Paraglaciecola sp. L3A3: one gene and its partner. The protein of the gene in region 1 interacts with the protein of each later gene in a pairwise test. Links are inferred from orthologs where the notes say so. Each region holds a gene or a part of one and is shown on either strand. Other genes may lie near its edges. The genes, in order: lepA and GQR87_RS15850.

Region 1 (11,521 bases):
CTATTAGGTATTAGGCACTTATGATTTTATGCTTTATTTTAGTGCGTGTGGCCACAACCACCTTCGGAATGTGGATGGCCATGTACGAGTTCTTCTTCTGTTGCTTCTCTTACTTCTAATACTTCTACATCAAAGTTAAGTGTTAAACCTGATAGGGGATGATTTCCATCCACTACCACTTCATCTTCGGTAACATCAACTATCATTACTGATTGTTCACCGTCATCAGTGGTCGCTCTAAAAGTCATGCCTGGTGTGACATCCATATCTTCAAACATAGATTTAGGCACAGTTTGTACCAATTCATCATGACGAACTCCGTAAGCCATTTCAGGTGGAATATCGATAACAAATTTATCACCTACACTTTTACCTTCTAATTCATTTTCTAAACCTTGAATAAGAAAATGACTACCTTGCAGAAAAACCATTGGTTCACGCTCTTTAGATGAGTCAATTTGTGTGCCATCTGCTGAGCAAACAGTAAAGTGGATTGTTGCAACGGTTTTGTTAGATATATTCATAATTTTCCAAAAGTTTTAAAATGACTAAATTGTGCCTAAGTTAATTCATAGGGTAAAGGTTGAGTGGTAAATAATACGTCAGTATTGGACTTGAGTCTAAATTCTGTGTGAGTTTCTGTATCATTAGACAACACCGCAAATGTCCAAGTTAATTTACCATTTGTGGCACTTCGCAAAATTTTACCACCAGGACGCCAGTTTCCTTCAATTTGATATTCAATCAGCTCGCCATCTAATGGCATGTTGGTGGTCGGTGAGGTGAGGATAAACCCTGCTTTTTTGTTACGACCTAAATATTTAGTTCGAGCAATAACTTCTTGCCCCATGTAACAACCTTTCTCAAAATCTATCGCCCCAAGTGTCTGTAAGTTAAGCATTTGAGGCACAAATTCATTAGAGCTTTGCTGACGAATATCTGCCAGTCCTGCTTTAATTTCATCTATTTCCCATAATTCAGCACTGTCAGTTGATGGAGATGTAAATTGTGTAGTGGCATTTGTTGGTTGTAGCACTAAATAACGTTTGGCAGTTTTATCAACACATAATACTAAACCTTGTTCACTACTTAGGGTGGCTAAGTTTTGTTTAGGCAAGTCACCAAAAAATTGGCTAATAGTTTGTTCCATTTTTTCCCCACAGCCACCAATTAGCTGCCAATTTGGGGTTTGGTCGGTGATTTCCACTTTGGCAAATACGCCATATTTGTTTAGTTCAGCTAAGGATTTTTCTAATACGGATTGGTGAGGTAGCAATAAAATAGAGTCTTGCCAGCTAAGGGTGTAAAACACACTCCATATCTTGCCTTTAAAATCACAATGACAAGACAATAATGCATTATCTGCTTGAAGTTTGTTGATATCAGCGGTTACTTGACCTTGTAGATATTTAACCCTTTCCTCACCACTTAACTGGATAACCCCTTTGTTAGATATTTGGGTTATATATTCATTATTTGACGCTGACATATTTGATTCTCTATTTGCCTTTGGTTGAATGTTATTTATATGGGGTAATAGTTTACTTTCCCAAGGAAAGAGCTGAAAAGAACTAATTATACCTGCTATTATGTTGGCATATAAAATATCTGAGATAATTATCTTATCTTGGTAAGAAATGTTTTTGGTTTGAGGTTTACTATGTTCGATAAAAAAAGGTATGGGCGATTAAAATGGGCATGTCGTCGAGGGATGTTAGAACTAGATGTATTATTTATACCTTTTGCTGAAACTGGTTTTTTGCAACTGTCAGATGAAGAGCAGTTGATTTTTGAACGTTTACTCACGTTTGATGATCCCGATTTGTATGCTTGGTTTATGGGCCATCAAGCTTGCAACGATCCTGTTATCAAAGGAATGATTGAGCATATATTGAGTCGTGTCAAAGTATAGAATTGAGTTTTCCTCGTCACGTCTAGAAAGGATACTTGTTAGTGTCCTTGCTATTTTATTTGTGCTTTCAATTTGGAGTTGGAAACCACAAATTATTGTTTGGCAATGGTTAATCCAAAGTGTTTTATCCATCATAGTTGTGCTGAGTTTTTTTTATTTGTCTCGGCAGTTAAAAAATAAAAAAATACCGTCGGTGACCTTTAGCCAAGATGGACAATGGATCGAAGTAGGGCAATTAGAACAAAGTAGTTGGCTAATCAGTGGGCAATCTCGTATGACTAGCTTAGTTTTATTTTTAAAGTTAAGTTCAGTGGTGAATGCAAACGATGCTAAATGGTTACTTATTTATCATGATCAGGTATCAGAACAAAATTATCGACGTTTGTGCCGAGCTATTATTTTTCAGCAACAAAAAATGGTTAATTAGTAATGAATCCCCATGCGATACAAACTGTTGAATTAGAAAAGGCATCGAATATTAAATTATTGATGCTTAAGTTTTTGTTCAAAAAAGCGAATAAAACCACCCCCATAAAGTTACCTAGAACAGAATTTTGTCTGCCAGATATTTGTATACAAAGTAACAAAGTAGCTTTGTTTCAGAAGGTGGTTAATTGGCAAGGAGAACACTTACATCCTTGTTATATTCATACTTTAGCTTTTCCTCTACATTTACAATTATTGTTACAGCCTGAATTTCCTTTTCCTTTGTTGGGTTTAGTGCATGTAGAAAATAGTATTCAGCAATATAGGCCTATTGAGCTTAGCGAAAACCTTGAATTAACCTGTCGTTTAGCTGATTTAACCGCGCACCACAAAGGTTGGTTGTTCTCGGTTATTACCGACTGTACTAGCAATGATGAATTGGTTTGGAGTAGCGTAAGCGTGAATTTATATCGCACTAAACATCAAATTCAAGTGGATGAGATCGCTAAAAAGCCTGTCCCAGAATTTTCTGTTGATAGCTTGACTGTAGATTGGAATTTAGCGACAAATTTAGGCCGTTTATATGCTAAATCTTCCGGTGATTATAATCCGATTCATTTAGCTAAATGGTCTGCTAAATTATTTGGTTTTCAACAACATATTATTCACGGTATGTGGACTAAATCACGGTGTTTATCTGAATTACAAAAGCAGTATCCTGCGGCTTTCGCTAAGGCGTTTTCAGTGCAAGTAGGGTTTAAGTTACCTTTGTTTTTACCTGGAAAAGTGTCTATGTTGCAAACAAGTACAAGTAACAAAAGTAAGGGTGAAATTGACTTTAAAGTGCAGACGCAAATTAATCAGAATGAATCGAGCCCACATTTGATAGGCTCAATTCAATTTACTGATATTATTTAGTTAAAGGACCAATAATGGTCGGTTGGGGATCATCAACTTGATAGGGGTAATCAACATTGAAATGTAATCCTCTGCTTTCTTTGCGTTCACGGGCACATTCAACTATCAACTCTGCGACTGTGAGTAGATTACGCAATTCAAGTAAGTTATTACTGACTTTAAAGTTAGAATAGTATTCGTTAACTTCTTGTTTTAATAGGTTGATCCTATGATGAGCGCGCTCTAGTCTTTTATTAGTACGAACAATCCCTACATAATCCCACATGAATAGCCTTAATTCGTGCCAGTTATGTTGAATAATCACTTCTTCATCTGAATCACTTACCTGACTTTCGTCCCATTCTTCAATTGGCTCCTGCTGGTAGTCTTTAGCCAAATTTGCCTTTATATATTCAGCAGCTGAATGGGCATAAACAATACATTCTAATAATGAATTACTGGCCATTCTGTTTGCGCCATGTAAACCTGTATAAGCGACTTCACCAATAGCAAATAAATTTTGTAAGTCGGTTTTGGCGAATTTATCGGTGACCACACCTCCACAACTATAGTGGGCTGCTGGTACTACAGGGATTGGATCTCTAGTGATATCAATGCCTAATGCGCGGCATTTACGATAAATATTAGGAAAGTGTTTAACAATAAAGTCGCTAGGTTTGTGACTTATATCAAGGTACATACAATCAGCGCCTAAACGTTTCATCTCAAAATCAATGGCTCTAGCGACTATATCTCTTGGCGCTAAATCACTTCTTTCATCAAATTTATGCATGAAAGGCGTGCCATCTGGGTGACATAATTTAGCACCTTCGCCTCTTAATGCTTCAGAAATTAAAAAGTTTCGCGCTTCTGGATGGTATAAACAAGTGGGGTGAAATTGATTAAATTCCATGTTGCCGACTCGACAGCCTGCGCGCCATGCCATCGCAATACCATCACCGCTGGAAACATCTGGGTTAGATGTATATTGATAAACTTTACTTGCACCGCCAGTGGCTAGGGTTACAAATTGACTGCGAATTATTTCAACTTTTTCTTTTTTTCTGTTCCAAACATAAGCACCCAGTAACAAATCTTTTTGGGTTTTACTCTTAATTAAGTCAATAGCGTTATACCGCTGAAACAGATGAATGTTAGGATGTTGTTTAACCGCTTCTATTAATGTGACTTGTACAGCAGCACCTGTTGCATCAGCTGAATGTAAAATGCGTCTATGGCTATGACCGCCTTCTCTTGTTAAGTGAAATTTGGACTCGCCATTACCATCTTTCTCTTGATCGAAAGGCATACCAAAATCAATTAACCATTCCATACAAGCCTTAGCTTGAGACGCGGTAAATCGAACCGCCTCTTCATTACATAGACCATCACCAGCAAGTAATGTGTCAGATACATGGTATTCAATAGAGTCATTTTCATCGAAAACTGCGGCTATGCCACCTTGGGCATATTTTGTCGAGCCTTCAGAAAGCTCACTTTTACTTAATACAATTACCTGACAATTGTCTGCAATTTTAAGTGCGAGGCTCAGTCCAGCTGCGCCGCTGCCAATGATGAGTACGTCACATTGGTGTTCAATAGTTGAGTGCATAATGTAAACTAGTCAAATAATGAGTCGATTGTTAGGCCATACTAATTTACGCTACGCAAATATCAATGTATTTAATTGCCTATAATATGCGAAAATTCATTGGGGCTGTTGAACTTCTCTAGATGTTTTACAGCGAGTTGTGCGGTATTTATACAATGAAGCGCGATTGTGGTGTAGTTGTTCGACATGAATGAGTGCTGAGGCAGTAGAAATGCCGCACAAACGCTGCCCGAAGGGTTCGTCCTAAACGCTTTTTACTCTTTGTTGCTGATTTTTGACTTAATCCATTAGGCCTGTAAACCAGCGCCGCGATTAAAAAGCGTTTAGTTAGAACAAAATTTATACAGAAAAGATCAACAGTCCCAAATGTTAGGGTGGTTATTTTACCTTTTTATATGTTTGTTGAAAAAAGATCATTATTTATCGAACTTTTTTTAATATGGTTAGTCAATATTAGTGCTTGCATGAGCTGTAGTATATTTTCGTAAAGGAGTAATAGCTCGAATGAGCGAGCAGTTAACAGATCAACAAATTGTTGAACGAGTACAAAGAGGTGACAAAAACGCATACGGGCTGTTAGTTGTTAAGTATCAGCATAAAGTATCGTATTTAGTTTCTCGGTATGTAAAAAATTCAGGCGATGTAGCCGATGTGGCACAAGAAGCATTTATAAAAGCATATAAAGCTTTACCCAATTTTAGAGGTGATAGCGCATTTTATACTTGGCTATACAGGATCGCAGTAAATAGTGCTAAAAATTATTTGGTTTCTCAAGGGAGGAAACCACCGGCAAATGATATTGACGCCGATGAAGCGGATTTTTATGATGGCAGCGATGCATTAAAAGAAAATAATTCGCCAGAAAAAAGTTTAATGTCAGAACAAATGGAAAAGCTATTGTTTGAGGCAATGGATAAATTACCCGAAGATTTACGAATGGCTATTAGCTTACGTGAGTTAGAAGGATTGAGTTATGAAGAGATAGCTGAAGTTATGGATTGCCCTGTAGGTACTGTAAGATCAAGAATTTTCAGGGCTCGTGATGCGTTAGATAAAGTGATTCAACCTTTGCTTATGAACGACTAAGTTTAAGTTGATAAATCTATTATTTATCAGAAATAAGAACTAAATTAGCGGGAACCATATTGTATGTCGCAAAAATTTGAAAATTTATCAGCTTTTATTGATGGTGAAGTATCATCAGATAATGTTGTTGACGCTGTTAAACGTGATGCCGATTTGATGCAAAAATGGAAAAATTACCATCTAATTCGTGATGGTTTACGTCAAGAGCTACCAACAGAGTTGAACTTCGATATTGCAGCTAAAGTGGCTCAAGCTTTAGAATCAGAACCCGCAATTTTAGCCCCTAAGAAAACATGGCGAGATATTCCATTGATTGGCAATGTGATACCCTTTGCTAAGCAGGGGGGACAGATGGCAGTTGCTGCATCTGTTGCTGTAGCTATGATTTTAGGGGTGCAACATATGAATCAAACTGAGGTTGAACAACCTTTCAGTGCTGCAGCGCCAATTTTAGGTATTAATGGTGGCTTATCACCTGTTAGTTTTGATGCTACTCGTTCTTTACCGCAAACGGATACTGCAGAACAAAAACGTCGAATTCATGCTTATATACTTGATCATAAACAGCAAATGCGTTTTAAAACATTTGAAGTCACTGCAACACCCACTGCAGAAGATACTATTAATGAAGAGGCAGTGCCTGAAGTTGTTGAAAATATCCCTGAATAGAAGATACAGCAGAACCTTAATGGTTCTGCTATCTGGCCTAGTTTTTCCTAGCTATACCTTTGCTCAAGAAGAGCAAACTCTCATAGAACCAGCACAATCTTCTGACGTTCAGTATGTTGCAGAACAATATACTGATGATAGTGCCGAAGCCTGGTTACATAAAATGTCTCGGGCTGTGCAATCTCTTAATTATTCAATCTCATTTGTTTTACTGAAACCCGGTGTTGACTCTCAACCTTACCTCTGGCGCCATGGAATAAATGCAGATGGCATTGAAATGGAGCAGTTGAATTTACTGAATGGGCCGGGTAAAGAAATCGTACGAATTGGCAATAAAGTCAGCTATTTTGAACCCAATGTGCCCCCATATAGTTTGATTTCGTCAGCTATTAATGGACCATTTCCTAGTGAATTTTTTCAACATCCAGAAAAGCTATTTACTGGATATGATTTTGTGATGGTCGGGAGAAGTCGTGTTTCTGGCCGTGCTGCTCAGCAAATCAGAATAATTAGTAAAGACCAAACAAGGTATGGTTTGAATGTTTGGTTAGACCAAGAGACTGGTCTATTACTGAAATTAAATATGTTTAATCTAAAGAACCAATTGCTAGAGCAAATTCAAGTGACGGGCCTCGAAGTAACTGAAGAACTGGCCCCTTTTTTTGCAAAAATTGAAACCTCTATGTTGCCAGCGGCTGTCAGTTTAGGTCAAAACCAGTTGACCCGTTCTCCGTGGAAAATTGGTTATATCCCTGTTGGTATGGAATTAGTGAAAAGAGAACTTAGACGTTTGTCTATCACTGGTCAAGTTGTTGAATATGTATTGTTAAGCGATGGTTTAGTGGATGTTTCCGTTTATATTGAAGAGCGGAGTAATGATACCTTAATGGATAATGTGGTAGGGAAAAGTCAATCTGATACTTTCTTTACCTTACAAAAAGGCCCATTAAACATCACTATTATCGGAAAGTTACCTGCATCGACTGCCAGTTCTATTGCTGCTTCAATCGTAAGAGGAGAATAATCCTTTTATGTTAGAAGAAATAGGCGTAGTAAGTAATATTGAAAACCAAACGGGGGCACAAGTTATCTGGGTTGAAACACAAATTAAATCTACTTGTGGTAGTTGTGAGGCCCAGTCAAATTGTGGAACGGGTGCTATCGCTAAAGTATTTGCTAATAAACGTGAATCAATTAAGTTTCAATATGATGGTGCCATTGATATTGGGCAAGAAGTTAAATTAGGTATTGCTGAAGAGAGTGTACTGAAAGCCTCTATTTTAGTTTATATATTACCTTTGTTAGTGTTGATATTTTCTGCTGTGATTGCACAAAGTGTATTACCAATAATTGGCTTAACAGCAGAAATTTGGCTGATAATAGTGGCGTTTAGTATGGCAGGGGTTACTTATAAATTGATCCATATTTATATGAACAAACAAAGTTGCGATAAATTCCAGCCTAAAATCCTCTCAGTTATACCTCTAGAGTCCCAGAATATTCATTTTAAACAAGTGTAAATTTAAGTTTCTGCAATAAAACAGCTAATGATTGGTTTTCTGTGTCGCAAAGTGGCTGATAAAACTGTAAAATCGCCGCCTATTTAATCATTTTGTTCCCCGAGTTATTTGATCAGTAGGCGTTATTGGTTTTGGTGGTGGGAAAGCAAACACACTTGGTAATTTTCTAAAACTTTATGCAACACAAGCACATACGAAATTTTTCTATTATTGCTCATATCGATCACGGTAAATCTACTCTTTCAGATCGCTTAATTCAACACTGTGGCGGACTTACCGCTAGAGAAATGTCAGAACAAGTTCTCGACTCTATGGATATTGAAAAAGAGCGCGGGATCACAATTAAAGCTCAGAGTGTCACTTTGGATTATAAAGCCAAAGATGGTGAAACGTATCAGCTGAACTTTATCGACACTCCAGGCCACGTAGATTTTTCTTACGAAGTCTCCCGTTCATTAGCTGCTTGTGAAGGTGCATTATTAGTTGTTGACGCCGGACAAGGAGTAGAAGCACAAACTTTAGCAAACTGTTACACCGCCATTGATATGGATATGGAAGTGGTACCTATTCTGAACAAGATTGATTTACCTCAGGCTGAGCCAGATCGTGTAGCAGAAGAAATTGAAGACATAGTAGGCATTGATGCTATGGATGCTGTGCGGTGTTCAGCTAAAACAGGTATTGGTATCGAAGATGTTTTGGAGGTGATTGTTCGTCAAGTTCCTCCTCCAGAAGGCGAAATTGATGCGCCATTAAAAGCATTGATTGTAGATTCATGGTTTGATAATTATCAAGGTGTTGTCTCACTTGTGCGCATTATGCAAGGTGAGTTACGCAAAAACGAAAAGATAAAAATCATGTCCACAGGTGGTATACACCAAGCTGATAAGGTTGGTATTTTTACTCCCAAAGCAAAAGACACAGGTATTTTAAGAGCTGGCGAAGTAGGATTTATTATTGCTGGAATTAAAGAAATTCATGGCGCGCCAGTAGGGGATACAATCACCTTAGCTAGGGATCCAGCGGTAGAACCTTTGCCTGGATTCAAAAAAGTTAAACCGCAAGTTTATGCGGGTATGTTCCCTATCAGTTCTGATGACTACGAAGATTTTCGTGATGCTTTAGCCAAATTAAGTCTGAACGATGCTTCGTTATTTTTTGAACCAGAAAGTTCTTCTGCCTTAGGTTTTGGCTTTCGTATTGGTTTCCTCGGCATGTTACACATGGAAATTATTCAAGAACGTTTAGAGCGTGAATACGATTTAGACCTGATTACCACTGCGCCTACTGTTGTTTACGAAGTAGAAACTAAAAGTGGTGAGGTTATCTATGTAGATAATCCTTCTAAACTTCCTGCAGTTAATGATATTGAAGAAATTCGCGAACCTATAGTTGAAGCTCATATTTTAGTGCCCCAAGAATTTTTAGGTAATGTGATTACCTTGTGTGTTGAAAAACGTGGCATGCAAACTAATATGACATATCACGGCAAACAAGTGGCTGTCAGTTATGATCTACCTATGGCTGAAGTTGTGATGGATTTCTTTGATAGATTAAAGTCCACAAGCCGTGGGTTTGCTTCCCTAGACTATAATTTCAAGCGTTTCCAAGCTGCTGAAATGTCTCGTTTGGATATTCTAATTAATACCGAGCGTGTTGATGCCTTAGCTATGATCACCCATAAAGATAATGCTGTGACTCGTGGTAGACAACTGGTTGAAAAACTTAAAGAGCTTATTCCAAGACAAATGTTTGATATTGCTATTCAAGCAGCGATCGGGAATCAAATTATTGCCCGTAGTACCATTAAACAGTTACGTAAAAATGTAATCGCTAAATGTTATGGTGGCGATATTAGTCGTAAGAAAAAGCTGTTACAGAAACAAAAGGACGGTAAAAAACGTATGAAGTCTGTTGGTAACGTAGAACTACCTCAAGAAGCATTTTTAGCATTACTTAAGGTAGGAAAATAATATGGCGAATTATTTCTCAATTTTTTTAGTAATTTTGACTGTTGCCTCAGGCATCATTTGGTTAGTGGATAGTTTATTGTTTGCGCAGAAACGTCGTGACCGTATGGCTATTGCCAGTAGTGCTTCAGGTACTTCTTCTGCCTTAGAGCAAGATGCTGAACTACCTTGGTTAGTGGATACAGCGCAACAGATATTTCCTGTGATTGCTTTTGTATTGGTATTACGTTCGTTTTTGTATGAACCTTTTCAAATTCCATCAGGCTCTATGATGCCTACCTTATTGGTGGGGGATTTTATCTTAGTTGAGAAATACGCATATGGTTTGAAAGATCCAGTCATGCGTAAGAAATTTGTAGACTTAGGTGCGCCAGAACGTGGTGATGTTGTGGTATTTAAGTACCCCGTTAATCCTTCATTAGACTATATTAAACGTGTTGTTGGGTTACCTGGTGATACTGTAATTTATCGTGATAAACAAATTAGTATCAAGCCTGCCTGTGATTCAGTAGAAAACTGTTTACCAATAAAAAAAGTAGATTTGAAGTTTGAAAATCGTGGGGAAGTATTCCAACAATTTGCACCTCTTGAGAAATATACAGAAAAACTAGGTGAAATAAGCCACCAAATTTATCGAACCGCCAGTCGAAGTAATCCTAGTAGTCGTTATTATCAACAGCCTGGTACACAGGTCGATGAATGGATAGTACCTGAAGGTCATTATTTTGTAATGGGAGATAATCGTGATAACAGTGAAGATGGCCGTTTTTGGGGGTTTGTACCTGACGATAATCTAGTAGGTAAAGCCGTCGCTATTTGGATCAGTTTTGAATTTGAACGTGCAGAAGACAGCTGGTTACCAAGTTGGGTACCGACAGATATAAGATTTGAACGAGTGGGCGGCATTATATAAATGCAAATTGTTGACCCTTATTTACCCTTATATAGAAAGTTAGGATATACCTTTAAAGATCCGGCGAACTTAGCTCAGGCGTTAACTCATAGAAGTGCCAATAAAATTCATAATGAAAGGTTAGAATTTTTAGGTGACGCTATTTTAGGCATGGTTATCGCCAAAGTGTTGTTTCAACGTTTCCCTAAACAGCCTGAAGGCAAACTCACTCGTATGCGTTCTAGTTTAGTGAAAGGAGACACTTTAGCTGAAGTTGCCAGAGAATTTGAGTTGGGAGAGTTATTATTACTTGGCCCAGGAGAATTAAAAAGTGGTGGTTTTAGACGAGATTCAATTTTGGCTGATGCAGTAGAAGCCATTATAGGGGCTATCTATTTAGAATCTGGCATGGAAAAAAGTGAAGCCTTAATCTTAGATTGGTTCGCTGAACGTATAAATGCTTTAGATCCTGATGCTGTGTCTAAAGACGATAAAACTCGTTTACAAGAATTTTTACAAGGTCAAAAACAGCCATTA
Region 2 (11,594 bases), 380 kb from region 1 along the record:
ACGCAGACCAAGGTGAATTTGGCCGTTGGGATTTCCGCGCATCGTATAATGTAAATGACAATTTCACAGTCTATTTTGATGCCAATAACATTAATGATGAACCCACTACTGAATTCCAAGGTGGTAACCAAGCTTGGAACACAGAATACGAATACGTAGGTAAAACTTATTACATAGGTTGTTACCTATCAAATGTAATATTTAGTTTTATATTGCTGGAGCCCTTGTTTTACGCAAGGGCTTTTTATTTTTAATAAGGAGAACTGCATGATAATTAGGTTTGTTTCACTCATTTTTATTTCTAGTATTTATTCTGCAAATGCAGCTAATGCTCAAAATACATTGCTCGCAGAAACTCTACAAAGCATACAAACGTTCGATGCTAGGCAAGGTGTCGCTGTTGATGAAATCACTTCTACGCTGTGAATAGTTTTAGGATCACAAAACATCAAAAATCCGATGGTAAGGCTATATTGCAGTGGGATGGGGGGTCTGATGAGACGGGGCCGCTTATACATTTAGACAGTGGCATGGTTTGGCAGGGAAAATTGTATGCTTCGCATTCAAATTATCCTAATTGGCCAATGACAAGTTCAGTGGAAGTATGGGATACCCAAACCCTAGAACATATTGATTCTCACAGTTTTGGTAGCGAATTGGGCTCATTTACTTGGTTAGACAGATACGATGGTTATTGGTGGGGTGGTTTTGCCAATTACGATAAGGTTCAAAAAGGTCAGGCACAAGCTTATGGTTTAACTATGAATACTCAAGTGGTGAAAATGGATGATAATTTTCAAATTTTGAGTAAGTGGACCATTCCTACTGCTGTGCTTAAGCGTTTTTCACCTATGAGTAACTCAGGTGGAAGCTTGGGCCCAGATGGATACTTTTATTTAACGGGTCATGATTTACCAGAAATTTATGTGATGGCCTTACCTGAATTTGGCAGTGAATTAACTTGGATTGATACTATTGAAGCTCCTGAAATTCATGGCCAAGGCATTGCCTGGGATCGTTCAGAGCAAGGGCGGATTTTATGGGGGATCCGTAAGAAAGACCGCATAGTTTTTAAAATGGGGGTACCAAATATCTCAACTGTAGATACACGCCAAGAGCAAGGCTTGCTTAGAATCTCTGATTTTAATAAACAGTAATAAAATTTGATTAGCTATAAGCGTTGAAATAAAAATTAAACATATATTAAAATAGTGCTGTTATAGGTCAAATGGAATAATTGGCAATAACATTCAAAGGGAATAAATGCATATTCATTTGGGGTTAAATCGTCATCTTACTAGATGACGAAATTTTTATGGATAGAAAGGCTGATTTTCGTACGTAATAGCTGGCTATTGTTAGACTTTCTAACGCAGTTAGGCGCAAAAAGAGCGTTATTGAGAGGTTCGGTTTATCCTAGGCTCAGGTTCAATAGTTACGAAAACATTGCTAAACTTCAGCAATTCGTTAATACAGAGTCAATTACGGGTTTGGTATTTTGAGCCACAGACTGGCGATAGCGTAAATAACATTGTTGAACGTTTCCTGCATCTTCATTAATACTGCCATGCCAATAAACCCATGCGCCTGAATAAGTGCTTTCGCGACTGTGCCATTCTTTGTCACGCACTCCGTTAGCCCAATCACCTTCGTCAAAGTTTATCGCAGCACTAATGCCATTCTGATTCGCGGCGGGGTAACCATAAACCACTTCAATTTTTTCTCCACTGATTGTGATTTCAGCAGATGCTAGTTTTTCCACCCCTTCTATTACTGACTTGCTGTATATCAGACTAGAAGTCGTCTCGATTACACCTTTCAAACTTGTAGAAGAAGCAATGATTGCTTCGGAACGAAAATCTATAAATTTGGGAGCTGCAACCACAGCTAAAATACCTAGAATGACAATCACAATGATCAGTTCTATCAGGGTAAAACCATTTTTATTATTCTGAAACATTGATAAAAATCCTTAATTTCTTTAACTACAGGTGTTATTTTAATTATTGTTATTAACCTGCACAAATAGCCAAGATAAAAAAGGCAAAAGGTGCACTTAAATATACGATTGCATTTTTAACATATTTTTTAACTTATTGTAAAATATAATATATTTTGGCAATTAATTGAATTATTTGATAAACATCAAATTAGGGAGGTATTTATACCGATGAAGTTGTTAAGGGGATTAGATTGATAATTAGCCGTTTAGGCAAAACTCTTCCGCTCATTACTATTTATGGACCTAGAGAGCTTGATTTTAATCTACTAATTTCTTGTTGAGCTTGTTTTAGTTCATTTTCCATCTCTTGTCGGGCGTCTATCATTTCGTTGGCTATCATGGCTAAATATTTAAACTCGGCAAAACCTTGTTTTCTTTCATCTATGTGCCTGTATTCACGTTTACATCGATAGAAAAACATCACAAAAGTAGCGAAGGCTTTTTGTAAAGTAATAAAACTTTTGACCAACAATATGATTAAAGCGGTGAGAGTGGCGGCCATAATGACAAAGCTAGTTCGTTCAATTTTATGTTCTTCCTCGGCGATCATATTGGTAATGTTTGTATCTATTAGGTTGATCTTCGTTTCGATAGAATGAGCTTGATGACGAAATTCACCTTGTAAGCCTGAGTTGTGGTCTAAACCTATGGTTTGTTGGATTTTTACCAGTTGTAGGAATTTTTGTTGATAATTATCTAAAAGTTTTTGTTGTGTTTGAGTGCTTTTATTAGCATTTTTTAATGCTGCGCTTATTGCCTGATAAACGTCTATTTCTTGTTGCACGTAACGCATATCTTTCCGTAACAAAAAGTCTTTTTCGTGACGCCTGAGTTGCAGTAATAATAAATGTAGATAGGTTTGATTATCGACTCTTAAGTATTCTTCTAATTGATGTGTACTTTGTCGAAACTCACCTTGATAACCACTGTTTTCATCTAGTCCTATATCTTTGTGTAAATAGACTAACTCTTTGAATAAACGTGTGTAGTTGGAAAATTTTTGTTGTGCATCAATAAACATTGCAGTGTTTTTCTGCGAGTAGTCAAAAAAAGTTTGTAGTTGGCTGGCTGCTTGTTTGAACTGCTCAGCTGTTTGACTAAATTTATCGAGATATTGACTATCTTTACGCAATAAAAAATCTTTTTCGTGACGTCTAAGTTGTAATAGATGATTGTTTAATTGTAAAAGTAAGCGGCTATGGTTATTTAATTGTATTAAGCGATGGGTGTTATATATCTGATTCGCAGCCAAGATTGACATGCCAAAAATACACACCAGCATAATCACAATCAGCCGAGTTTTAATAGAACCTTTATTTTTCATGCAAATAGCCTAGAAATATACATCACACTTTAGCTTGCCATACTTATATGAATATTTTGTGACCATAGGGCTTGGAATACTTGCAATGTATTAGTATCTAGGCAGAATCAGTGCTGGTTATGTTTTTGGAATATTATTGATGTCTTACAGGCTACTTTTATGCTGTTTTTTTATGCCCAGTTTAGTGTTGGCTCAACAAGATGCAGCTCCAACTGAATCAGAAAAAAGTAATATTGATGCCTGTTTATTGGTAGCAGTGATGAATGCTCGTCCCGATCAAACTGTGGGAGAGTTAAAAGAAAAGTGTGCAGGTAAGAAAACCAATAGGGTGAAAAAACGTCATGTGTTAGAACAAGAGGCTGCACAAAACCCTTTTGCTATCTTGCCCCATAGGCCGAATTATTTATTGCCTTTGACATTGTCAAGCATTAGGCGAGAACCTTATGCGGGGGTTTCTGTTGGCCCTGAGTTAGATAATTTAGAAGCGAAATTTCAGGTTTCACTAAAATACTTGGCTTGGGAAAATTTTATTTTTAACGATTTGGATATGTCATTTGCCTTTACTGCTACCAGTTGGTGGCAATCTTATAATAATGATATTTCGGCTCCCTTTCGTGAAACTAATTACGAACCAGAGTTACTCTTTACTTACAATCATTCTTGGTCTTTGTTGAGCTTACCTGTTGAGCAAACCTCTTTGTCTTTTAATCATCAATCGAATGGCCAAACAGGTTTGTTATCTAGGAGTTGGAATCGAATTATCGCTAGTGTGATTTTTGCCCATACCAATAATGTGACATGGGGAATAAGGGGCTGGTATCGAATACCTGAAGAGGAAAAACTCGACCCTATGGCACCAGAAGGTGACGATAATCCCTTTATCGAAAGGTATTTAGGTTACGGTGAATTGGGTGGGTTGTGGAGCATTTCAGATAAACATTCTTTAGAGTTTATGTTTCGCAATAATCTACGCAATGATAACAGAGGGGCCGTGCAACTTGGCTGGTCTTTCCCAATCAACGGCAAGTTACAAGGTTACGTAGAATATTTTAATGGTTATGGTGAAAGTTTGATTTACTTTGATCAACATACCCAAAGTATTGGTTTAGGCTTTAAATTAACTAACTGGTTATAACCATTTTTTCCATACCATGATGACAGTCGCGATTAATGCGACTGCTATCATGCCTCCCACTAAATTGATAAATGAACTGGGCTCTTCTGTGCCAGGAAGTCCAGCGACATTCATTCCAAATACCCCGGTTAAAAATGACAGGGGTAAAAATATTGCGGTCACTAAAGACAGCACGTACATTCGCATGCCTTGTAATTCAGCAATTCTATTTCGCAGTTCGTCTTGTAGAACCATAGCCCGTTCTCTTGCTAAGTCGAGCTCTTCAACATAGCGACTCATTCTGTCGGTTTGGTCTCGTAAATCAAAGGCTTGCTCTTGACTAAGAGATTTATGAAAACGATAAATCGCGTCTAGTGCATCTCTTTGCGGGGCTAGGTAACGTCGTAGCGAGGCTGATTTTCTGCGTACTAATGATAGTTTCATCCTGTCTTGTTGCTCAATGCCTTCGTCAGACTCAAAACTGGTTAACTCTTCATCTAATTCGTCGACGGTTTCACTGATCCTGTTAGCAATTTTGGTGATGATATCTACCACCAGATCCATAGGACTTTGCGGAATAATATTTTGTGCTATTTCATCTTTTACATCTTGTACAGAAAGTAATCTACGGTCTTTTCTTCGGGCTGAAATGAGCCTATTTTTGGTCACCCACAATCGTAATGACACCATATCTTCTGGATCAGTATTGGGGTTGCGATTAATGCCCCTAAGGTAAATCAACATACCTTCGCCAAACTGTAAGGCTTTAGGACGAGTTTCAGTGGTACACAGGGCATCAATGATTTCATTTTGTACGCCTAGCTGCGATAAACAATCTTCGGCATCGTGGGCGTCCGCTTGGACATGCACCCAACTAAAATTTTCTTCCTTGCTTATGTTGAGTAAACTTTGCATATCTAGCTGTTTGGCGGGGTCATTAGAGCTAAGGTTTAATGCCCATAACAAGGCTTCATGCTGGGGATTATTCATATTTATTCAGCCTCTTTAATTTGATTTTGAGGTGTCTTGATGAGTTGTAATTTGCCGTCAATATGTATATCTCTTTGTGGGTAGGCAATGACAATATTATGTTGGTTAAATAACTCATCAATTCTAAAACGAATATTACTTTTGACTAAACGTATGTCGCCTTCAACATGTGCGTTCAGCCAAAAATAACTGACAAACATCAAGGAATTGTCGCCAAAATCGTCAAAAATGACTTTAGGTGACGGAGTAGACATGACTTCAGGTTGTTCATTAATACTTTGTGCGATTAATTTTTCAACTAATCGAACCGGTGATCCATAAGCTACGCCAACGGATAATGTAGAACGTGTTTTAGTGTCAATCAAGGTCCAGTTAATCACAGTGTTTTCTAATAATTTGCTGTTTGGAATTAACATATGTACACCGTCGGTACGCCTGACACGGGTAGAACGAGTGTTGATTTCTTCTACTATACCTTTAGCACTTTCTACTTCTAAAAAGTCGCCAATTTTAATGGGTCGCTCCCATATCAAAATCCAACCACTAATAAAGTTATTAATGATGTTTTGTGCGCCGAAACCAAAACCAATAGCAATCGCCCCAGACAAAAAGGCAAATGCTGTGATCGGCACATTAAGAAAATCTAAAATGGTAATAGACATCAATATAATGACTAATACAGACGCGACTCGTTTGACTAAATGCACTAGGTCAGGGTTGGCGCCATTTTTGATTAATTTTTTAACTATGATGCGAGTGATTTTTTTGGTCAGCCAGATGCCCAAAAAAATCAAAATAGGTGAAATTAATAATTCACCTAAAGTGAAATCATGCTCTAAAAGAGTAAATAGCTTAAAGTTGAGTAAATCGGTAATTTGTTGCATTTAGTAATAGTAACCATACAGCTAATCGAATTTTCTCATCATGCCTTCTAATAGAGCCTTTGCCAATTTTATTTAATTGGCTGTAGATACTGCTTAGATAGACTCAAGGTATCCAGGGCTCGCTGTCTGGTTGTTTTTAAGTCAGCTATAGGTCGAGGATAGGTTGTGCCTAAACTGACATTGGCTTGGCGTAATATATCTACACTGGCGTCCCAAGGATTATGGATATACTTATTCGGTAGTTGGGACAGTTCAGGACAAAACTGGCGCACATATTCTCCCTCGGTATCGAATTTCTGCCCTTGGGTGACAGGGTTGAAAATTCGGAAGTAGGGCGCAGCATCTGCACCTGTGCCTGCGACCCACTGCCAACTGGCACTGTTAGCGGCTAAATCTGCATCTAATAAACAATCCCAAAACCATTTGGCACCTTGACGCCAATCTACTAATAAATTTTTAACCAAAAACGACGCCACCAACATACGCACTCGATTATGCATAGTGCCGGTTTGCCATAACTCGCGCATACCTGCATCTATGATAGGAATACCAGTTTGTCCTTGTTGCCAAGCTTTTAATGCTGGTGGATCGGTGCGCCATTGAAAATATTCAAACTTTTTGCTGAAGTTTTGTTCTGGTAGTGTGGGGAAGTGATAAAGCAAATAATAAGAAAATTCACGCCAGCCTAGTTCGCTTAAATAACAATCTAAGCCAATATTCTCAGTATTGCCATTTAACGCATGAATACCTGCATACCAAATCTGGTTGGGGGATATCTCACCAAAATGTAAGTGCGCAGATAATTGAGAAGTCCCTGTCACACTGGGCATATCTCTTTTGGCCTTATAATGATGAGCTCCATCAGGCAAAAAGGTTTTCAATTTTTCTGACGCGCCTTGTTCCCCAGGTTGCCACATTTTTTGAATTTGCAGATCCCAAGGTATATCAGGTAATAAATTTAATGTCTCTATGCCAATATCATCTGCTTTATTATATTTAATGTTTAAACTGGCAGGGGCAGCAATAGGCATTCTTGGGTTCGGCTGTGATAAACAACCATTACGGTAGTAAGGGGTAAATACCTTGTAAGGTGTTTGGTCTTTTTTGAGAACTTGCCAAGGTTCCCAAAGCAAAGATGCATTAAAACTTTTTACTGCAACGCCTAAGTCTACTAAGGCTTGCTTAATCGCTGTGTCGCGTTTTATTTGCCAAGGTTCGTAACAACGATTCCATACCACAGAGGTAATATTGTGCTTTTTCACCCAAGCTAAAATAATCTGCTGAGCATCACCAGACTGGCAGTGCAGTTGATTATCAAGTGAATGATTTAGTGAAGTTAATGAATGATGTAACCACCATTTCGACGCGCCACCTAACTGATATGCTGCAGGGCAAGTTTTATCATCAATATATAAAGGCAGCACACTGCCTTGTTCGGCCGCGTAATTGAGGGCTGGATTGTCTCGTAAACGTAAATCTTGTCTAAACCAAACCAATGTCGTGTAGCTGATAATGAGAGTCCTTATGCTAAATTCAGGTTAATTAGTGACATAAACATGAGCTCAAAACATAATGAATCATCACTAAAGAAACTAATACGTAACACATAGGGTAAACGATCAGTTTTTGACAGCTTTAACTAAGTGATAAAACTCATTTAAGTTAGTTAGCTTATTTTATTGTAATTTCCACTCGATTACGGCCTGTATTTTTTGCTTTATATAGCGCTCGGTCTGCTACATTTAACTCAAATTCTAAATTGCTATTTGCATTTGCTTTAGACACACTTGCGCCAATACTTACGGTGATTTGAAAACTAGCTTCGGGTGCTACATCAAATACTAAATCAGCGATGCTAGTTCTTAAACGTTGGCAAATATCCATAGCTTGTTTGTTGTCTTGCAGTAAAATACAGAACGTAAATTCTTCTCCACCATAGCGACTGTAACAGTCTTCTTGTCTGAAAAAAACAGAGAAACACTCCGCTACTTTTATCAGAACCTTATCGCCTGTTTCATGTCCATAAGTATCATTAATTTGTTTAAAATTATCTATGTCCAATAAACCTGTCAATATCGTTTGTTGTGCGCGAACTGCTCGACTAATTTGTTGTTCGGCCTGTTCTAAAAAGCTTCTTCTATTAGGAAGTTTGGTTAATACGTCTTGATAGGCAAAACGATAAAGTTGCTTGTTGGCGTCATGTAATTCTTGGGTTCTGACTCGTACTAATTCTTCTAAATTAGACTTCAGCTCCTTTAGGTTTTGGTTATGTGTCTCGAGTTGTTGTGCGCTGTATATTTCATTAGTTACATCACGTTCGATAGCGGCAAAGTGCGTGACTTCACCGTACTTGTTTTTAAGGGGGAAGATATTTAAACTAAGCCAATAAGGATGCCCCGTTTTTGTATAATTGCGTAAGGTAGACGAGATACTTTGTCGGTTTTGTAGTGCTAAACTAATACGTTTTAATTCATCCTTGTCGGTCTCTTTTCCCTGTAAAATTCTTGGGGTTTCACCAATTGCTTCTTCTCGGCTAAAGCCTGTTAGTTTTTCAAAAGCATCATTAACATAAATAATACGTGGGCCTAGAGGTGTTGTTATATCATCCGCCTCGGTGACAATAATAATATCTTCGGCATTGTCGGCAATTGATTGAAAAGAAAAGGAGCTCTTTTTGTCAGTAATATCGTTAAAGGTCACCACAATAAAATTATTTTTGTCGTCTTCAGCTAATTCAGGGTAGGCATTAACCATAAGCCAAGAGGGTTTTTCTTGCTTACCGTCTATAACCCCTAAAACCACATTGTGTATTGGGTTTTTAAAACGTTTAACTTGAGATACTGGAAATTGTTCATTTATTAATGGACGATTGGCTTCGTCAAGAAACCGCCATTGTGGATCATAAGCGTCGCGGCCGATAATTTGTTCATAGGTAAGTCTTAAGAGCTGTAGTGCCGTTGGATTGGCATATACTACAGTCGTATCCCATTTATGAATAACCACACCAATATTGGCGTTTTCGAGCAAGTTTTTTAAGGTTAGCTTGTTAAAGTTACCCATAACCAATATACCTTTTATTAAAGTCTCAACTTAAGATTACATCATAAATTGCCATATTGGGACTTTATCAAAATTTATGTCACTTACAGATAACTTAATTTATTTTGAATGTTAGGTGATACTATGCAAATAATTAAGTGGATCAATTGGTTAACTATATATATGAGTATAAATATTGCTATTGCTGGAGCCGGAATTGGTGGTTTGTGCAGCGCTCTTGCTTTTGCTAAACAAGGTTATACAGTTGCAGTTTATGAACGAAATAGTAATTTAGGTGAAGTAGGTGCTGGTTTGCAGCTTAGTCCAAATGCCATGCATGTTTTGTCGGCTTTAGGTGTAGTAGACAAAATCAAAGCAATAGCATTTGCTCCACAATCGGCTGTGATGCGGCACTTCAAAAGCGGTGCTGAATATTTTTCTGTACCTTTGGCTGATACCTGTGAGGATCAATACGCAGCTGAATATCTGCATATTCACCGCGCCGATTTACATTTTATTTTACATCAGGCTTGTTTGGAGTTTGGTGTGAATGCACATCTTGGACAGGGCGTCAAAGGTTACCAGCAGACAGTTCAAGGCGTTTCCATAGAATTTAACGACGGTACAAGTCAACAAGCTGATATATTGATTGGTGCTGACGGTATTCGTTCTAACGTGCAAGCCTGTATGTTAGGTGAGAAAAAACCATATTTCACTGGCCAAGTGGCTTGGCGTGGCACAGTGGCAACTAGCGATTTACCTAAAGGTTTAATTAAGCCTAATGCTAATTTGTGGGTCGGGCCAGATAAACATTTTGTTAGTTACTATTTACGTGGTGGTGATTTAGTGAATTTTGTTGCGGTGCAAGAACGCGACGATTGGCGTAATGAGTCTTGGAATGAGCCTGGAGATATCAGTCAGTTACGGCAAACGTTTAGTGGTTGGCATCCTGAGGTGACAGAGTTATTAGCGGCCACTCAGAGTTGTTTTTTATGGGCCTTATTTGATCGTAAACCTTTAACTCAATGGGTAGACAAAAATGTGGCTTTGTTGGGAGATGCATGTCATCCGATGTTGCCATTTTTAGCCCAAGGTGCGGCTATGGCTATCGAAGATGCATACACTTTAGCGGCTTGTTTAAGTATAAATGCCGACAGTCAAGCAGCGTTGCTGCAATATCAAAATTTAAGAATTAAACGTACCAGTGACATTCAAATTGCTGCTCGTGCCAATGCCAATTTGTATCATATGTCGACCCCAGTTGAACGAGCTAAATTGGCAGTGTTAAAAGGCTTATCTAAAGTGGGCTTGAGTGAAAGCCTAGCCAGTAAAAAACTTGAATCTATCTATGGGCATAATGTAGTGAAACAGCTAAGTTAAGCCCTTTAGTTTACCGGCAAACAATTCAATTATTGCGGATCAGCTGCGAGTTTTTTAGGATCTAATAAGGTAATTAACTCTGCTTCATCTATATTGGTTAGCTGTTTGGCCACATCTAATACAGTTCTGTTTTCTTGGTAGGCTTGTATCGCTATCTGTGCACTTTTTTCGTAACCAATTAAAGGCGCGAGAGCGGTTGCCAAAATGGGGTTTCGTGCCACACTTTGCTTGATATGCGCATGATTAACTTGCATGTCTTTAATCACTTTATCGGCCAGTGCGGTACTCGATGTGGTTAATAGTTGAATACTTTGAATTAACGAATGGCCAATGAGCGGCAACATAGTGTTTAGTTGAAAATTACCTGATTGACCGGCCAGGGTAATAGTTGTGTCATTGCCCATTACCTGAGTACAGGCCATGAGTATGGCTTCAGGGATCACTGGATTGACTTTGCCGGGCATAATACTGCTGCCTTTTTGCCGTTCTGGTAATTGGATTTCATTAAGACCATTGAGCGGGCCGCTACTGAGCCAACGAATATCATTACTAATTTTGCTCAAACTCACCGCGGCAGTTTTCAGAATACCACTGATATTCACTGCTGTGTCTTGGCTGCTAATTGCTCGAAAATAATTGCCTGCTGGCGTAAAAGCTAAGGTGGTTTTTTCTGCAATATTTTTGCAAACCATTTCGCCAAATTCAACATGTGTATTTACTCCAGTACCTATAGCAGTGCCACCAATGGCAAGGTGACACAAATTGGTTAAACTAAGGTTGAGTTGTTCATGCACATAATCAATTTGTGCAGACCAGCCGCTAATCTCTTGGGCAAAACTAAGAGGCATGGCATCCATTAAA

What was found.
Region 2: the proteins of lepA (region 1) and GQR87_RS15850 interact in binary tests that used the Escherichia coli proteins (3 or more experiments, as listed by UniProt). The link is inferred for Paraglaciecola sp. L3A3 from one-to-one orthologs.

What each region holds. Positions count from the first base shown.
Region 1 is NZ_CP047023.1:3,432,793-3,444,313, reverse strand. Bases 7,784-10,696 are described here. They hold lepA (translation elongation factor 4), read left to right. Parts: upstream 7,784-8,298; coding sequence 8,299-10,095; downstream 10,096-10,696. Other genes in these bases: lepB (signal peptidase I), read left to right, coding at 10,097-10,696; GQR87_RS14245 (SoxR reducing system RseC family protein), read left to right, coding at 7,784-8,122. In the rest of the region: GQR87_RS14290 (peptidylprolyl isomerase), read right to left, coding at 39-524; tRNA-modifying protein YgfZ, read right to left, coding at 560-1,489; GQR87_RS14280 (succinate dehydrogenase assembly factor 2), read left to right, coding at 1,661-1,912; GQR87_RS14275 (protein YgfX), read left to right, coding at 1,899-2,339; GQR87_RS14270 (MaoC/PaaZ C-terminal domain-containing protein), read left to right, coding at 2,342-3,256; nadB (L-aspartate oxidase), read right to left, coding at 3,249-4,847; RNA polymerase sigma factor RpoE, read left to right, coding at 5,352-5,933; GQR87_RS14255 (sigma-E factor negative regulatory protein), read left to right, coding at 5,997-6,602; GQR87_RS14250 (MucB/RseB C-terminal domain-containing protein), read left to right, coding at 6,622-7,626; more of GQR87_RS14245, read left to right, coding at 7,634-7,783; more of lepB, read left to right, coding at 10,697-11,005; rnc (ribonuclease III), read left to right, coding at 11,006-11,521. UniProt on the Escherichia coli protein: Required for accurate and efficient protein synthesis under certain stress conditions. May act as a fidelity factor of the translation reaction, by catalyzing a one-codon backward translocation of tRNAs on improperly translocated ribosomes.
Region 2 is NZ_CP047023.1:3,809,408-3,821,001, reverse strand. Bases 3,444-6,429 are described here. They hold GQR87_RS15850 (zinc transporter ZntB), read right to left. Parts: upstream 5,431-6,429; coding sequence 4,456-5,430; downstream 3,444-4,455. Other genes in these bases: GQR87_RS15840 (deoxyribodipyrimidine photo-lyase), read right to left, coding at 6,383-6,429; GQR87_RS15845 (mechanosensitive ion channel family protein), read right to left, coding at 5,433-6,314; GQR87_RS15855 (phospholipase A), read left to right, coding at 3,499-4,461. In the rest of the region: GQR87_RS15880 (TonB-dependent receptor), read left to right, coding at 1-254; GQR87_RS15875 (hypothetical protein), read left to right, coding at 268-426; GQR87_RS15870 (hypothetical protein), read left to right, coding at 423-1,157; GQR87_RS22590 (prepilin-type N-terminal cleavage/methylation domain-containing protein), read right to left, coding at 1,457-1,960; GQR87_RS15860 (hypothetical protein), read right to left, coding at 2,238-3,326; more of GQR87_RS15840, read right to left, coding at 6,430-7,810; GQR87_RS15835 (diguanylate cyclase), read right to left, coding at 7,986-9,374; GQR87_RS15830 (FAD-dependent monooxygenase), read left to right, coding at 9,537-10,733; GQR87_RS15825 (lyase family protein), read right to left, coding at 10,763-11,594. UniProt on the Escherichia coli protein: Zinc transporter. Acts as a Zn(2+):proton symporter, which likely mediates zinc ion uptake. Purified ZntB reconstituted in liposomes also binds and transports Cd(2+), Ni(2+) and Co(2+).